3 regions of the Comamonas sp. UBA7840 genome follow, and region 2 is predicted to be linked to each of the others. Evidence: riboswitches for the same ligand, from Rfam matches in the RefSeq annotation. Region 2 holds a riboswitch; each other region holds the start of a gene.
The links. Region 2 has a riboswitch for cobalamin ahead of B3R00_RS01730 (TonB-dependent receptor domain-containing protein). Riboswitches for the same ligand answer to the same signal wherever they lie in the genome.
Positions count from the first base shown of each region.

Region 1: linked by a shared signal. The riboswitch ahead of B3R00_RS10550 (TonB-dependent receptor) and the one ahead of B3R00_RS01730 (TonB-dependent receptor domain-containing protein) in region 2 are both predicted to bind cobalamin.
Region 3: linked by a shared signal. The riboswitch ahead of nrdH (glutaredoxin-like protein NrdH) and the one ahead of B3R00_RS01730 (TonB-dependent receptor domain-containing protein) in region 2 are both predicted to bind cobalamin.

Region 1 covers NZ_DLTI01000027.1:4,147-9,707, reverse strand. Annotated here, with positions in the region: gene B3R00_RS10565 (multidrug effflux MFS transporter) at 1-831, shown strand, start outside; gene miaA (tRNA (adenosine(37)-N6)-dimethylallyltransferase MiaA) at 893-1,891, shown strand; gene B3R00_RS10555 (hypothetical protein) at 2,083-2,238, shown strand; cobalamin riboswitch at 2,298-2,521, shown strand; gene B3R00_RS10550 (TonB-dependent receptor) at 2,775-4,586, shown strand; gene putP (sodium/proline symporter PutP) at 4,763-5,561, opposite strand, start outside.
Region 2 covers NZ_DLTI01000008.1:33,079-38,639, forward strand. Annotated here, with positions in the region: gene hemN (oxygen-independent coproporphyrinogen III oxidase) at 1-1,342, shown strand, start outside; gene B3R00_RS01715 (sulfite exporter TauE/SafE family protein) at 1,348-2,061, shown strand; gene B3R00_RS01720 (cell division protein ZapA) at 2,275-2,796, opposite strand; gene B3R00_RS01725 (DUF904 domain-containing protein) at 2,793-3,005, opposite strand; cobalamin riboswitch at 3,178-3,420, shown strand; gene B3R00_RS01730 (TonB-dependent receptor domain-containing protein) at 3,489-5,336, shown strand; gene B3R00_RS01735 (cobyrinate a,c-diamide synthase) at 5,448-5,561, shown strand, end outside.
Region 3 covers NZ_DLTI01000041.1:130,789-136,349, forward strand. Annotated here, with positions in the region: partial or broken gene B3R00_RS15300 (short-chain fatty acyl-CoA regulator family protein) at 406-736, opposite strand; gene B3R00_RS15305 (hypothetical protein) at 748-873, shown strand; gene B3R00_RS15310 (hypothetical protein) at 904-1,026, shown strand; cobalamin riboswitch at 1,521-1,757, shown strand; gene nrdH (glutaredoxin-like protein NrdH) at 1,930-2,154, shown strand; gene nrdI (class Ib ribonucleoside-diphosphate reductase assembly flavoprotein NrdI) at 2,156-2,584, shown strand; gene nrdE (class 1b ribonucleoside-diphosphate reductase subunit alpha) at 2,590-4,719, shown strand; gene nrdF (class 1b ribonucleoside-diphosphate reductase subunit beta) at 4,742-5,561, shown strand, end outside.

The DNA.
Region 1 (5,561 bases), on a different contig from region 2:
TTGTACAACCCCGTAGAAGGCACCCACGTCATGTCCAAAGCGCTGTCCGGCTTGGGCGTGCTGGCCTGCTGCAGCCCCTTGATGGGTAGCTGGCTGGCGCAGTACATGGGCTGGCGCTCCACCATGGTGGCGCTGTCTGTGGTGGGGGTAGCGTCCTGGCTGCTGGTGTGGCTGCGTTTTCAGGAAAGCGTGCAGCACTTCAACCCGCACGCCTTGCAGCCCCGGCGTTTGCTGGGCAGCTGGCGCGAAATTCTGCGCCACCCTACCTTTTTGGCCTATTCGGCCACCACCACAAGCTCATATGGTGGCCTGGTGGTCTTTTTAACCGCCGCCCCCTTTGTCTTTACCCAAGCCCTGGGCTGGAGCGCCAGCCACGTCGGCTGGCTGCTGGCAGCCAATGGGGTGATCTATATTGGCGGCACCATGCTGTGCGGCCGCCTGCTGCCACGCTGGGGCGTGCGCAATACTGTGGCCATCGCCGGTGGGCTGGCCGTGCTGTGTGCAGCCTTGCTGCTGGGCTTGGCACTGCTGGAGGTACGCAACCCTTGGGCCTACGCCTGCGCTTGCCTACTGTTTCCGATTGCCCACGGCATCCAGCAACCGTGCGGCCAAAGCGGGGCCGTCAGCGCCTTTCCCAAAGCGGCGGGCATGGCTTCGGCACTCAACGGCTTCATCATGATGCTGTTCGCGTTTGCCACGGGCCAGCTGCTGGGCCGCAGCTTCAATGGCACTGTGTACCCCTTGGTTTTCGGGCTGGGATTCTGGTGTTTGGCAGCAGCCTTGGCATCATGCACGCTGGTGCGCCGCCACGGCGTACCCAGCGCCCCTTAAAGCCCGGCTTTGCTGGCGCTGCTTGGTCTGAACCGTTTGCCACTTCGCCCCGTTTTCCATTTTGACTGCTTCCACTTCTCCCCTGCCCTGCATTGCCATCGCCGGCCCCACCGCATCCGGCAAAACCAATGCCGCCCTGGCGCTGGCCGCCGTGCTGTCCCAGCGCGGCCAAGCCTGTGAAATCATCAGTGTGGACTCGGCCCTGGTCTATCGCGGCATGGACATTGGCACGGCCAAGCCCACGGCCCAAGAGCGGGCGGCAGTGCCGCACCACCTGATCGACATCCTCGATCCCCTGCAGTCCTACAGCGCCGCAGAATTTGTGCAAGACACCCAGCGTCTGGTCGGTGAAATCCGCGCGCGCGGCGCCATCCCGCTGCTGGTGGGCGGCACCATGCTGTACTTCAAAGCGCTGCTGGATGGCATTGACGAAATGCCCGCCGCAGACCCTACCGTTCGCGCCCAAATTGATGCGCAAGCTGCCGAGCGTGGCTGGCCTGCTATGCACGCCGAGCTGGCCCAGGTAGACCCGGAAACCGCCGCCCGCCTGGCCCCCGCGGACAGCCAGCGCATTCAGCGTGCGCTAGAAGTGTGGCAGGTGTCCGGCCAGCCACTGTCGAGTTTTCACAATACAAAAAAGAGAGCTGCTGACGCAGAGCCTGCTTTCGATTGCACGCTTTTTTCCTTAGAACCCAATGACCGTGCCTGGCTGCACGCGCGCATTGCACAGCGCTACGACGCCATGCTGCAAGCAGGTTTTATCGACGAGGTGAAAGCCCTGCGCGCCCGCGGCGACCTGAACCCTGACCTGCCCAGCATGCGCTGTGTGGGCTACCGCCAAGTCTGGGAAGAGCTGGACTGGCAAGCGCGCAAAGGCACGCCCGACATCAATACGCACCTGGTGCGCGAAAAAGGCATTGCTGCTACGCGCCAACTGGCCAAGCGCCAAATCACCTGGCTGCGCAGCATGCCCCAGCGCCACCCGATTGCGTGTGACGACCCTCTGGCCACCATGAACGTGGTGCAAGCGGCCTTGGCCTGTATCCCACAGCGCGCGTAACGCAGACGCCCGGCCAAACCCCTGCACCCCAACCAAGCAAACCGAGGGCACCCAGGTTTGCAGAGCGTGCAAGGTATGCCCCCACCGACTACATACACATACACATGCGTATGCCAAGGCACGCGCCTGGATACGCCTGCTTACGCCACAGCCCGGGTGTTTCCGTTAGTCTTGACCCCAAAGGGCAAGCTATGAAACACCTTCACTTTCTTGGGATCGCCATCGCACTCACGCTGGGTGGCTGCGCGCACCGCGATTACTACCCCGCTTCTGATACGACCGCCAACACCCCCAGCGGCATCACGGTCTACGGGGAAGTCGATGCCAGCGTGGTGCATACGCGCTGAGTTTTTTCGCAACACCCATTCAGGCGACTAAGCTATCATCTCGCCGCTGCTCCATACAGGAGCAGTTTTTTCGTTATGGTGCCCAGCGCTTTTTCTAGCCTTGGGTTAAACGGGAAACAGGTGCGCCCTGTCCTTCGGAACTGGCAAAACCTGTGCTGCCCCCGCAACGGTAAGTGCGACTAACTGCATCATGCAACCACTGGAACATCTGTTCTGGGAAGGGGATGCAGCTGTTACCCAACAACGCACAAGCCCGGAGACCGGCCAGAACGTATTCAGGCGGATTTGCTGCGGGGTGGCGGCGACGAGCGCTTTGCAGCACTTTGAATTTGAAATAGCCCCCATTTGCACAGCGAATTCATATGCAAACACCGTATTTGCGGGGACGCAAAACGGTTTGATGGACTCATTTCATGCCATTCCAGCTCTCTCCATGCACACTTGCCATGTGTACGCTTTTGTCTGCGGCCACCTTCAGCACCCAGGCACAAGACAAACTCAATGCGCCAGTTCTCGTGTCTGCAACACGCATTGACATGCAAGATCAAGACGCGCCTTACGCCTCTGAGATTCATACCCGCCAAGACATTAATCGCTCGGGAGCCACTTCGCTCTACGACTATCTGGCGCAGCAAACTTCATTGCAAATATTGCCCAGTTACGGCAATCGCTATACCCCACAAATCAGTATGCGCGGCTATGGCAACGACGGCAACCAGAACGTTGTGCTCACAGTCAACGGCCGCCGACTCAACAATGTAGACATGATGCCCCAGCTCATTGGCTCCATTTCATTGAGTGATATTGAGCGCATTGAAATCACCAAAGGCAGCGGCTCTGTGCTGTTTGGCGATGGCGCAACTGCAGGCACTATTCAGATCTATACCCAACCCCGCGACGGTGCTTCGCTGGAGACTTACGCAGGCAATTACGGCCAGCGCGGAGCGATTGCGTCTGTGGGCGTGGTGCGTGAAAAATTTGACCTATCTGCAACGCTGGACCACGGCAAGACCAATGGTTTGAGCGACCAAGACCCGTCAGGCCATACCGACAGCTCGGAGGCCAATACATGGCGCCTTGCCGCAGGCGTCCAACCCCTGAATGGGCTGCGCCTGGACGTGGAAGCAGGCGCATCCAATATTGATACCCGCTACCCCGGCTCCCTGACGCAGACCCAATTCGATGCCAACCCCGGCATGAATAAAGGCAGCAAGTACACGCACCAGAAATTAGAGACTGAGCACTGGAGCGTGGGGGCTGACTACCAAATCAACCAACAGTGGAAAGCCACGGCGCGCCGCCACAATGAACAGAAGTCTTCGGTCTATCGCCCTGCAACGTCAGGTACCGACTACGACTACATCTCCAACGAACTGGCGCTGCAATACACGCACGATGCATTCATCGTCAATGCAGGCATGCAAGACTTTGATGGCAAGGTCTCGCAAACCGCCAGCCGCACCCGCAAGCAAAATCGTGGCTTTTTCCTGCACGGCCAATACATGTGGGACGCTTGGACGCTTTCTGCGGGAGCGCGCACAGAGCAAGTCAAATACCGCTACCACGCGGTATCTGGCGAATCGCTTGCGTCGGATAAAGACCTGAATTCTTGGGAATTGGGCGCTAACCACAAGGTCTCTCAGCAACTGTCCGTGTTCGCGAACTACAGCGACGCTTTTGTCACTCCAGACATTGATCGTTTCTTTACGACCGATTGGTCAACGGGCATCACATCGTTCAATGGTTTTATTCAACCCGCCAAGGCCAAAACCTTGACGATCGGAGCCAACCACCAGACAGAAAGCAACCGCCTCAAAGTCTCTGCCTTCTATGCCAAGCTCAAGAACGAAATCTACCTAGAGCCGTTTGGCTACAAAAACACCAACATCGACAAATCGCACAAATACGGGATCGAAGTACAAGACCGCATCCAGATCACTCCACGCATCAGCGGCTTGATCAATTACGCGTGGACACGCGCGCTCATTGACCGCGAAAACGACGGTGCCGGCGCATTCAACGGCAAAGAAATACCTGGCGTTCCACGCCACAGCGTGGTGCTGGGTCTTAACGTGCGCGTCACTGAGCATGGCAACCTCAACCTGACGCACACATGGCGCAGCAGTACATGGGCAGCAGGCGACTTTGACAACAACAACAAACAAAAACAGCGTGCTTACCAAAGCACCGATGTCAGCTACCGCCACCAAGTGGCCAAACACTTGGAAATGTATGCGGGTGTGAGCAATCTTTTTGATCGCTCCAACGGCATGTGGGTGCGCGATGACGCCATCTACCCCATCAACTTTGAGCGCACTTGGAAGCTGGGCGCTCGCATAAGCTTCTAAGACTGCTGCATCGCTTGCTTGATATGGCAGCGCTATGTGCTGCATAAAAGCATAAAAAATAGCTGCCAGCGCAATCTACATCAGCGCTGGCAGCCATTTTTATCCCTCAAACACCCTGCCGCTGTTACGGCCCCTGCACCCGCAGGCCCCAAGGCCGCAACGGGGGTGCAGCGCCATTACTGGCCGTGTGCAGCCACTTCTTGGTCGACCTCGGCGTGAATTTTTTGCATCTGCGCCGAAGGTGCTTTGCCCATCAGGCTGACCACCACAATCGCTATCGACGACAGCACAAAACCGGGCACGATTTCATACAGGCGGAAGATGCCAACAACGTCCTTCATGGGCACGCCATAGCTCTTCCACAGCAGCACGGTGACAGCGCCCACCACCATGCCCGCCAGCGCGCCGTTGCGTGTCATGCGTTTCCACAGCACCGAGAACAGCACAATCGGCCCAAACGCGGCGCCAAAGCCAGCCCACGCGTAGCTCACCATGCCCAGCACCTTGGAGTTGGGGTCTTGCGCAATCACGATGGCCACCACGGCAATCGCAAACACCATGGCACGGCCAAACCACACCAGTTGCTGGTCGCTGGCGGTTTTGTTCAAGAAGGTTTTGTAGATGTCTTGCGTCAGCGCGCTGGAGCACACCAGCAACTGGCACGACAAGGTGGACATCACCGCCGCCAGCACCGCTGCCAGCAGCACGCCCGCCAGCCAGGGGTTGAACAGCAACTTGGTCACTTCCAGGAACACCGTTTCCGCGTTGGCGTTCACGCCTGCGGCAATCTCGGGGCGTGCGCCAAAGAAGGCAATGCCAAAAAAGCCCACGGCCACTGCACCACCCAGGCACAGCGCCATCCAGGTCATGCCAATGCGGCGGGCCTTGGGAATGGTTTTGACCGACTCTGCCGCCATGAAGCGCACCAAGATGTGCGGCTGGCCAAAGTAGCCCAGGCCCCAGGCCAGCAGCGAG
Region 2 (5,561 bases):
CGTGCCAGGCCCGCGCTACACCTCTTATCCCACTGCGGATAGGTTTGTGGAGGCGTTTGGTGATAGTGACTATATCTTGGCGTTGAAGCAGCGCAAAGTTGCAGCTGCTGTAAACCAGCCGATGTCGCTCTATGTGCACATTCCATTTTGTGACTCCCTGTGTTACTACTGCGCGTGCAACAAGATCATCACCAAGCACCATGAACGTGCTGTGACATACATGCGCTATTTGGAGCGCGAAATTGATTTGCATCTGCAGCACTGTGGTCGTGGGCAGGTTGTGAGCCAGTTCCACGTGGGAGGCGGCACGCCTACTTTCTTGACGGACGATGAGCTGCGCAACCTGTGGCGCATGCTGCGTGAGCGGTTTGTGTTTGAAGCGGCGGGTGAATACTCGATCGAAGTTGACCCACGCACCGTGACGCGTGAACGCCTGGCAGTGCTCAAAGAAATCGGCTTCAACCGCTTGAGCTTTGGGGTGCAAGACTTTGATCCGGAAGTTCAAAAAGCGGTGCACCGTGAGCAGCCTGCGGAGCAGGTGTTTGATTTGGTGGCTGCTTCGCGCGAGCTGGGCTTTCAGTCGGTGAATGTGGATTTGATTTACGGCTTGCCCAAGCAAAATCCCGAATCGTTTGCTCGAACGCTCAAACAGGTGACGGAGTTGCGGCCAGATCGTATTGCGCTGTATGCCTATGCGCACTTGCCAGAGCGCTTCAAGCCACAGCGCCGTATCTTGCAAGCAGACTTGCCATCAGCCTCCGACAAGGTGGGCATGTTGTCTGCTGCCATTGAAAGCTTTATTGAAGCTGGCTACGTTTATGTGGGCATGGATCACTTTGCGTTGCCGGAAGATGCGTTGGCGATTGCAAAACGCCAAGGTCGCTTGCACCGCAATTTCCAAGGCTATAGCACGCAGCCAGACTGCGATTTGATTGCCTTGGGCGTTTCCGCGATTGGTCGCGTGGGTGCAACCTACAGCCAAAATGCCAAGACGTTGGAAGAGTATTACGACCTTCTGGATCAGGGGCGGCTGCCTGTTGTCCGTGGGCTCGCGTTGACCCGTGACGATACGATTCGCCGTGCCGTCATCATGACTATCATGTGCCAGGGCGAGCTGTTTTTTGAATCTATCAACAGTGCTTGGCTGATTGATTTCAAACAGTACTTTGCTGCTGAAATCGAAGCTTTGGCAGCACAGCAAGACGAAGGTTTGGTAGAAATTACAGACGACTGCCTCACGGTGACTGCCAAAGGCTGGTTCTTTGTGCGCGGCGTAGCCTTGGTCTTTGACCGTTATTTGCAAGCAGACCGCAACAGAGCCAGGTTCTCGCGGATCATCTGATCCCTATGACTTTTTCTTTGCTTTGGACCGCTTTCTTTATGGGGCTCGTGGGAGGGCCCCATTGTCTTGCCATGTGTGCAGCCCCTTGTCATGCCGTCATTCAAGGCCATGGCACGGCGGTGCAAATGCACGGCAAGTTGTCGTGGCACACCTCGGCATGGAACTGGAGTGCGCTTCAATTCCATATGGGCCGTCTGGCTGGCTACGGTGTTTTAGGAGCCATTTCTGCTTTTGCCATGGAGCAGGTAGCATGGTTTTCTGATCAAACTTCTGCCTTGCACCCGGTGTGGGTGGTGATGCACTTGGCGATTTTGGCCTGGGGGCTGTTGATGCTATTCCAAGGCCAGCAGCCAGCTTGGCTGGAGCGAGCTGGCCGGGCTATGTGGCAGAAGGTGCAGCCAGTACTTTCGATGCGCGGTGGAGCGCTTTTTGCAGGCATGTCCTGGGCGTTCATGCCTTGTGGGCTGCTGTATTCCGCTATCTTGGTGGCCGCCTTAAGCGGTGCTGTCTGGGCGGGTGCGGTCAGCATGGTTGCATTTGCCGTCGGTGGGGCATTATGGCTGGCAGGTGCACCTTTTGCTTGGCGCTGGCTCAGTGGCAGAGTGGGGCGCTGGCGTGCAGACTGGGGTACACGCGCAGCAGGCCTGATGTTGGTAGCTGTGTCACTATGGGCACTGTGGATGGACTTGATCTACAAGCCATCAGTGTGGTGCCGTTAATTTTTTGGGAATGTGGCAGATGCGCCGAGAAGGTGTCTGCAAAACCGCCGAGCCCTCAACCTGAACCGGGGGTTCAGGTGGGCGAGAGCAACCTAGCGTTGGGTTCGTCTGACGCGAGACGATCACGCTTGCTAGGCAATGTATCAAGCCCGTGCTCAATGAGCATTGGTTCAAGGCAATATAAAGCCCGGCGGATTGCAGACGGTTCTGATTTTACTGGTTTTCAGGGACTGCGAAAGGCAAGTCCACTTCACTCGCGTTGTCTAAATTGGTGACCAAGCTCTCGGCGACTTCTTTTGCCTCGGGTGGGGCAGCAAGGTCTTGCAAGGCAGCTTCTGTGCTGGTTGGTGTGGTGGGTTTTTCGTGCAGAGCTAGCGCTTCATCCAGGCGCAGGGTGAGCTGGCGGGCGGCTGCATGCTCCTGAGCCAGTTGGGCTTCAAGGTTTTGCAGGCGCTCTGCTTGAGCATCCGCTTGGGCTGTATCCGTGGTGCCTTGCAGTTGCGTTAACTGCTGCTGCAAGGCTTGGAGTTGTTGGCGAAGCTCCAAATTTTCAAAAGCCAAATTCACAGCCAGCAAAACACCCACACGCTCTCTAGAGCGCAGCTTGGTGGTGTCGAGCATCTGCTGAAATTGCTGATCCACGCGCTCAACAGCTTCTAACAGCTGTGCTTCTCGCCCATCTGGGCAGGAGAGCACGTAGTGTTGGTGCAGGATTTGCGTGTCTAGCTGGCTCAAGACGCCTCCCGGTTGGCTGGTAATCGTTCGATCAAGTCATCCACGCGCGCACGCGCTGCTTTGAGGCGAGATTGCAAGGAGTCACGCTCTTTGCGCACAGCTTCAATTTCTTCGGTGAGCAGGCGGTTGGTCTGCACCAAAGCCTCGTACTTGGTTAGCAGCAGCTCTACGCGCTCAGCAACGGGGTCAAGAATGGATGTCGTCGTCATGGATGCTCGCAATTGTAGGGCGCCCCCCTCAGAGAGAATTGCAAATTTATGGCAGATCACGGGTTATGGCCACAAAAGCTTGTTTCAAGCTGTCAATGACTCAGCTTAGAAGTCAGTAGAGTATTCGCGGCTTGAGGGGCACTACTGTTTGAGATGTGTTTTGGGTGATTAGAATCAGCGCCTATATGTTGGTGCCCGCAACTTGGTTCACAGGTTGCAGTTCAACGAGAAGCAGGGTGGAGATGCTGGCCTTCAGCACTTCCTAGCCTGCGCTGCCCCCGCAACGGTGAGTTCTTGGCGTTAGCACGTAACGCACACACCATCTCATAAGCCACTGAGTGCCTTGAACAAGCATTTGGGAAGGCGATGGTGTTGAGGAGCCAGCCCGGATACCGGCCAACATCGGTGTGCCCACGCATGTGGGTACGGTGTTACCCATGGTCGGCGGGGAGGTCGGCTCGGGTGTTTTCTCGAAAATTTCCAATGATTTTGTTTGTAGCGCAGCGCCTGCACGGTGCTGCCTTGTCCTTGCGTCCTGTGGCATTGGCAGCTGCAGCTTTTGGTGTGCCTGGTTCGCCGGCGGTGGCTGCTTCTATGGACGAGGTGGTGGTTTCAGCCACTCGTGCGGAGCAGCGATTGTCTGATGTGTTGGCCGATGTGACTGTGGTCGATCGCACTGCGATTGAGCGCAGCGGATCGAACAGTGTGGCTGAACTGCTCTCACGCCAGCCTGGCGTCCAAATCACTACCACTGGGGGCCCCTTTACGACCACCAACGTCTTTGTGCGGGGTGCCAATACGCAGTACACGGCGGTGTATCTGGATGGGGTACGTCTAGACAGCCAAACCACCAGTGGCGGGGTGACTTGGCAGAACATACCGCTGGCGCTGATTGATCGTGTCGAAATATTGCGGGGCCCGGCGGCTGCCGTTTACGGCTCTGACTCGATGGCGGGCGTGATTTTGTTATTCACCAAGCAAGGAGAAGCGGGCGTTCAGCCGTTTGTCGGCGTTGGCTATGGCACCCATGGCACTTACCGCACTGAGGCAGGTGTGAGTGGTGCCACTGGGGTGTGGGATTACAGCGTGTCCGCACTGCGCGAAGGGAGCGAAGGCTTTAACTCCAAAACCGTTGCCAAAGCAGATCCTGATAAGGATGGCTACAGCCGCACGGCCCTGAATGCCAAGCTGGGCTTGCAAATCAATGCGGCACATCGTCTTCAGGCGCAATGGATGAAGACCGACAGCCGCAGCGATTACGACAACGGCACGAAAAAAGATAACGCGCAGTACAAGCGCGATATGCAAAGCGTGGGCGCTAGTTGGATCGCGCAGTGGTCGCCGGCATACAGCAGCACCGTGACGGTGAACACCTCGAGTGACGACTATCGGTTGCTGCCCTCCAATGAGAAGACCCAAACCCGCTTGAATACCTATTTGTGGCAAAACGACTTCCAGCTCAGCAGGCACCAGAAGCTCACTGCATCGGTAGAGCGGCGTGAAGACCAGTTCACCAATCCCAAGGTTCAAAGTGGTGAGCAGTCTCGGCATCAGGATGCGCTCGCGCTGGGTTATGGCTTTCGCATGGGCAGCCACAGTTGGCAACTTAATGCGCGCCATGACAAGGACAGTGAATTTGGTGGCAAAACCACTGGCAGTGCGGCGTATGGCTGGGACTTCGCCCCACAGTGGCGTATCAGTGCGTCCATGGGAACCGCATTCCGTGTGCCTACGTTGTACCAGCGCTTCTCGATTTACGGCGACGCAACGCTCAAGCCTGAAGAAAGTAACAACAAAGAACTCATGCTGCGCTGGGGGCAGGGTGACAACTTCGCGTCTGCCACAGCGTACCGCAACAAGCTCACCAACATGGTGGCCTACAGCGGTGGCGGCCTATGCGGCCAATCTTCGTGTTACCAGAATGTCGATCAAGCCATGCTGGAAGGGATCACCTTGGCCGGTGCTTACCGGTTCGGTGCCGTCAAATGGCATGGATCGGTGGACTTTCAGAATCCGCGCAACGAGAAAACCGGCAATTTGTTGACGCGGCGCTCACAGCGTTTTGTGACAGTGGGTGCCGATACCGTGGTGCATGCGTGGGATGTTGGTGCCGAAGTGCAAATGGCCAGCCGCCGTCATGACAAGGAAGGTGATGCCAAGATTTTGGCGGGTTATACCTTGTTGAACCTGTCAGCGTCCAAGTCCATCACTAAGGACTTTACCTTGACAGCGCGGCTGGACAATGCGCTCGATCGTCACTACACCTTGGCCAATGACTACGCCACGGCGGGCCGCACTTTCTATGTCGGCTTGAAGTGGATGCCCCAATAAGCGCCATCAGGTACACCCAAGGCATACAGCCTTTGGTGTACGGCACCATGGAGATTGCATGACGCAGTCTCCCCAACGCAGCTAATTTTTCTAATTTCCTCTTCGCTGGTTATGACACGCTCTTCTGACACACACGCTTGTGTAGCACTCTTGGTGGCTGCACCCGCTTCTGGGCAAGGTAAAACCACCGTCACTGCGGCGCTGGCGCGATGGCATACGCGCCAA
Region 3 (5,561 bases), on a different contig from region 2:
CATCAGCCAACTGATTCCATGTCGGATGTCACATCTCCTACATCGTGAAACGCTTTAAGCAGATCGCTGGCGGAACCTCTTGTCCTACTTTGGATCGCCCTTGCGCTCAGCTCTTGGACAGAGTCCACACTGCTGTCAACATTTTTCTGACGTATGGGTGGGGGCGCCACCCCCACCCTGACAAGGCCCGCCAAGCACGGCGTGAATGCTGCGCCTGCATGCACCCCGGCCCCCATGCAGCAGAGCATGGAGGTAGCTTTATGGAACTGCCCTAAAAAACTTTCACCACAGAGGATTAAATAATTGGAGCGGTTGCTGCGTTGTAGCGGCAGGCAAGGCTGCAGTTTTGCTGCGCCACTACTGCGCCTTGCCTTGCATCCCTGTCAAAACCCTTCAACGGCCTGCTCAAGCTTGGGTGACACGCCCTAGGTGTAAGGAACGAAAACCTCCTTGGTTTTCGTTCACATGCAAAGGTTTGTCTACAAAAGGAAAAACCCGCTGGGGCACGACCGGCGCTCACACAATTTGCACCCAATGCCAATCGGTGTGATTGCCTCTAGGCTGCGAAAATCCCAACCTTTTGAATACATCTTGCCACCCAGAGATACACACGTCCGTCGGGCATGCTGGCCAATTGCGGCAAGATGCGGCCAGGCTGGGTGAAGGCCTCATACACATTCCAAATCGGGCAGGTGCCACCGGTTTTGGAAAAGTGAAAACGCGTCGCGGACTGGCGCCCAGCGGGTATTGCCGCAGCTGCAACTGGCCGAAGAACGCTTGACCCAGTTTGCACATGGCGAATGTGGCACGCTGCGCATTGGCATGGAGTTTGACCCGAGCTACCAATGGCTGCTCAAGGTGAAGAAGCCTTAGTTGCAACGATCGCCAGATGGGGATGTGAACATGCGCCAGAAATTTCAGTTTGGCGGCATCGGCGCCTTGCTGGATTTTGAAATTGTTTTGCTGCCCCCCGATCCGGTGTTCAAACCGGGGCTGCAGTGTGAAAAAGTGTTTGACTATGAATAAGTTTTGGTAGCAGCCAGCGACCACCAGCTGGACTTCAAGCCCTATATCACTCCACAACATCCAAACAAAGAAACAACCTGTGACGATTGAGCGCCAGGGCATCTAGAAGCAGTTTTTATTGCCTGCAGGCATCACGCCCAAAAAGCACAAAACCATTGAAACCACTGACATCACGAGGCAAGCTGGTGGTCAGCGGACGCGGGGGAACTTCCCTGCATCGGTGGCTGGTGCAAGAGTATTCGGAGAATTTACCGATTACCCCTATAAAGATAGGCCCCAAAGGCAGCGCCAAGCAAATTTATATGGGCTCCCGAAACAACGAAAGTGACTCGGGAGCCCTGCACTCTTTCATGGTGCAAGCCCGTGAATTCAAATAAAAAAGTTCACCTCTGCCTAAAATGTGCGGCACCAATAGCTCCACCCATACCACTTTGGCGCGCTTTGCGCACGCCTCTTCCGGCTGACTCACCAGGCGATTTACCCCGGCGATTCGGCTTAGAATTGAACGCGTTGGTGCACCAATCTGAGCTCCTCAGACACGGTGTTAAACGGGAATCAGGAGGCGCTTCGTTCTGCGCCCTAACCTGAACTGCCCCCGCAACAGTAAGTGCGGTGCGCTGCAAGTTTGGCTTGCACGCAAAGTGACACGGACAGCCACTGAGGTTTGTTCTTCGGGAAGGAGTGTCACCCCTACCCACAGTCTGGATACCGGCCAACACGCAACGCTTGCAGCCCTAGCTGCCGCGTTTTCTTTATCTGTACAGGCGGGGTCGCCTGGGTGGCAGTACATCTTCTGCACGCATATGCTTTGGCGCAGCCTTTTGCTGCGCAATGCGCCGTCATGCGTGCTGACTTGCATCTGAGCCCTGCACCGCGCCCGTTTTGGTAGTTCCTGTAGGCTTCATGATCAAAATTTTCTCCAAACCCAATTGCGTTCAATGCTCCATGACCATGCGTACTCTGGACCGCCAAGGCACCGAGTACGAAGTCATCGACGTGACGCAAGACACCGCTGCAGCCACCCTGATTCAGTCCTGGGGCTACCGCCAAGTGCCCGTGGTGCAAGTTGGAGAAGAGCACTGGAGTGGCTTCCGCCCTGACCGCCTTTCCGCGCTGACCACCGCCTGAGATGGCGCGCTGGGTCTTCTACTCCTCCAAAACTGGCAATACCGAACGACTGCTGCGCAATGCCGGGCTGGCCGGTGCGCGCATTCCGCTCCTGGTGGAAGACGACATGCCCGTCATCACCAGCCCCTTCATCTTGGTCACACCGTCTTTTGGTGATGCCGCAGGCAAAGGCGCCGTACCCAAGGCGGTGATCCGTTTTTTGAACGCGCCGGAGCGTCGCCAGTGGTTGCGCGCCGTGGTGGCCTGCGGTGATCGCAACTTCGGCACTGCCTTTGCGCAAGCCGGTGACGTGATTGCGCACAAATGCCAAGTGCCTTTGCTGCACCGCGTGGAGATGGCTGGCACCAGCACAGATTGGCAGCGCCTGCAGCACATCGACCAACACTTTCTCATTAACCCTATTCCCAACGTCTTGGACGCTGCGTTATGACCCCCATGACCCCTACTTCGACCAAGCTGGACTTTCACGCGCTGAATGCCATGCTGAATTTGCCGGATGACAAAGGCCAAATTCAGTTTGATGCGGATCGCATGGCAGCACGCCAATATTTTCTGCAGCACGTCAACCAAAACACCGTGTTCTTCCACTCGCTGGAAGAAAAGCTGGACTACCTGCGCTCCGAAGACTATTACGAAGGCGAGGTGCTGGATGCCTACACCCCCGCCTTTGTGGAGGCTATCTTCAAGGCCGCCTATGCCAAGAAGTTTCGCTTTCCCACGTTCTTGGGCGCCTACAAGTACTACACGGCCTACACCCTGAAAACACGTGACGGCAAGCGCTATCTGGAGCGCTTCGAAGACCGCGTGGTGATGGTCTCCTTGGCCCTGGCGCGTGGTGATGAAAAGCTGGCCATGAAGCTGATGGGCGAGATCATCGCGGGCCGCTTTCAGCCTGCCACCCCCACCTTTCTGAACGCCGGCAAGCGCCAGCGTGGCGAGCTGGTGTCTTGCTTCTTGCTGCGCCTGGAAGACAACATGGAAAGCATTGGCCGCGGCATCAACTCGGCCCTGCAACTGTCCAAGCGCGGCGGTGGCGTGGCATTGCTGCTGAGCAATCTGCGCGAGCTGGGTGCCCCTATCAAGGGTATTGAAAACCAGTCCTCTGGCGTCATTCCCGTGATGAAGTTGCTGGAAGACGGTTTCTCTTATGCCAACCAGCTGGGTGCACGCCAAGGCGCAGGTGCGGTGTATTTGAATGCCCACCACCCGGACATCATGCGTTTTCTGGACACCAAGCGAGAAAACGCCGACGAAAAGATCCGCATCAAGACGCTGTCACTGGGCGTGGTGATTCCTGACATCACCTTTGAGCTGGCCAAGAAAAACGAGGACATGTACTTGTTCTCGCCCTACGACGTGGAGCGCGTCTACGGCAAGCCGTTTGCCGATATCTCGGTGACCGAGCACTACAAGGCCATGGTGGATGACCCGCGCATCAAAAAAACCAAGATCAAGGCGCGCGAGTTCTTCCAGACCATCGCGGAAATCCAGTTCGAGTCCGGCTACCCCTACATCCTGTTTGAAGACACGGCCAACCGTGCCAACCCGATTGCCGGGCGCATCAACATGTCCAACCTGTGCTCGGAGATCTTGCAGGTCAACACCCCCTCGGTGCTGAACGAAGACCTCAACTACGAGGAAATTGGCAACGACATCTCCTGCAATCTGGGCTCGCTCAACATTGCCACCGTGATGGACAGCGGCAACCTGGGCGACGCCGTGGAAACCGCTATCCGTGCGCTGACGGCCGTCTCAGAAATGAGCGCCGTGAACTCAGTACCCTCGGTGCGCCAAGGCAATGACGACAGCCATGCCATCGGCCTGGGTCAAATGAACTTGCACGGCTATCTGGGCCGTGAAAAAGTGCACTACGACACGCCCGAAGCCGTGGAGTTCACCAGCGTCTACTTCGCCGCCGTGGCCTACCACTGCCTGCGCACCTCCTGCCTGCTAGCCCAAGAGAAAAAGCAGCGCTTTGTGGGCTTTGCACAGTCTACCTATGCCACGGGTGCATATTTCGACAAGTACATCTGCCGCGACTGGCTGCCTACCTCCGAGACCGTGCGCGGCCTGTTTGCCAAGAATGGTATGCAACTTCCCACACGCGCAGAGTGGGTCCAGCTCAAGGCCGATGTGATGGAGTACGGCTTGTACAACCGCAACCTGCAGGCCATTCCGCCCACAGGCTCGATCAGCTACATCAACAACTCCACCTCGTCGATCCACCCTATCGCCTCGCGCATCGAAATTCGCAAGGAAGGCAAGATCGGCCGCGTGTACTACCCAGCGCCGTTCCTCTCGAACGACAACATGGCCTACTACCGCGACGCCTACGAGATTGGCCCCAACGCCATCATCGATGTGTACGCCGCTGCCACCGAGCACGTCGACCAAGGCCTGTCGCTGACGCTGTTCTTCCCCGATACCGCCACCACCCGCGATATCAACAAGGCGCAAATCTACGCCTGGAAGAAGGGTATCAAGACCATTTACTACATCCGCTTGCGCCAGCTCGCGCTGGAAGGCACCGAGGTCAAGAGTGCCTGCGTGTCCTGCACCTTGTGATGACAACGATTGAAAGAACGCCATGACCTTGCTGACCCAAGCGATCAACTGGAACCGCATTGAGGACGACAAAGACCTCGAAATCTGGAACCGCGTCACCGCCAACTTCTGGCTGCCCGAGAAGGTGCCACTGTCCAACGACATTCCTTCGTGGGCTACGCTGCGCCCCAACGAGCAGCAGCTGACCATCCGCGTGTTCACCGGCCTGACGCTGCTCGATACCGTGCAAAACCAGGTGGGTGCGCCTTCGCTGATGCACGATGCGGTCACGCCGCACGAAGAGTCGGTGCTGTCCAACTTCACCTTCATGGAAGCCGTGCACGCGCGCAGCTACTCGTCGATTTTCTCCACGCTGTGTTCCACCACCGAAATTGACGAAGCCTTCCGCTGGTCTGAAGAAAACCCCTGGTTGCAAAAAAAGGCTGCACTCATCTTGAATGAGTACAAGGCCATGGAAACGCCGCTGAAGAAAAAGATTGCCTCTGTGTGCCTGGAGAGCTTCTTGTTCTACTCGGGCTTTTACCTGCCGCTGTACTGGTCCAGCCGTGGCAAGCTGACCAACACCGCCGATCTGATTCGCCTCATCATCCGCGACGAGGCCGTGCACGGCTACTACATCGGCTACAAGTTCCAGCTGGCCTACGCCAAGCTCTCGGAAGCCGAAAAAGAAGAAGCCAAAGCAGCCGCCTACGGCATGCTGTACGACTTGTACGAGCTGGAGTGCCACTATGCGGCCGAGCTGTATGACTCGGTCGGCCTCACCGAAGACGTCAAACGCTTCATGCACTACAACGCCAACAAGGCACTGAGCAACCTGGGTTTTGAGCCCATGTTCCCCGAGG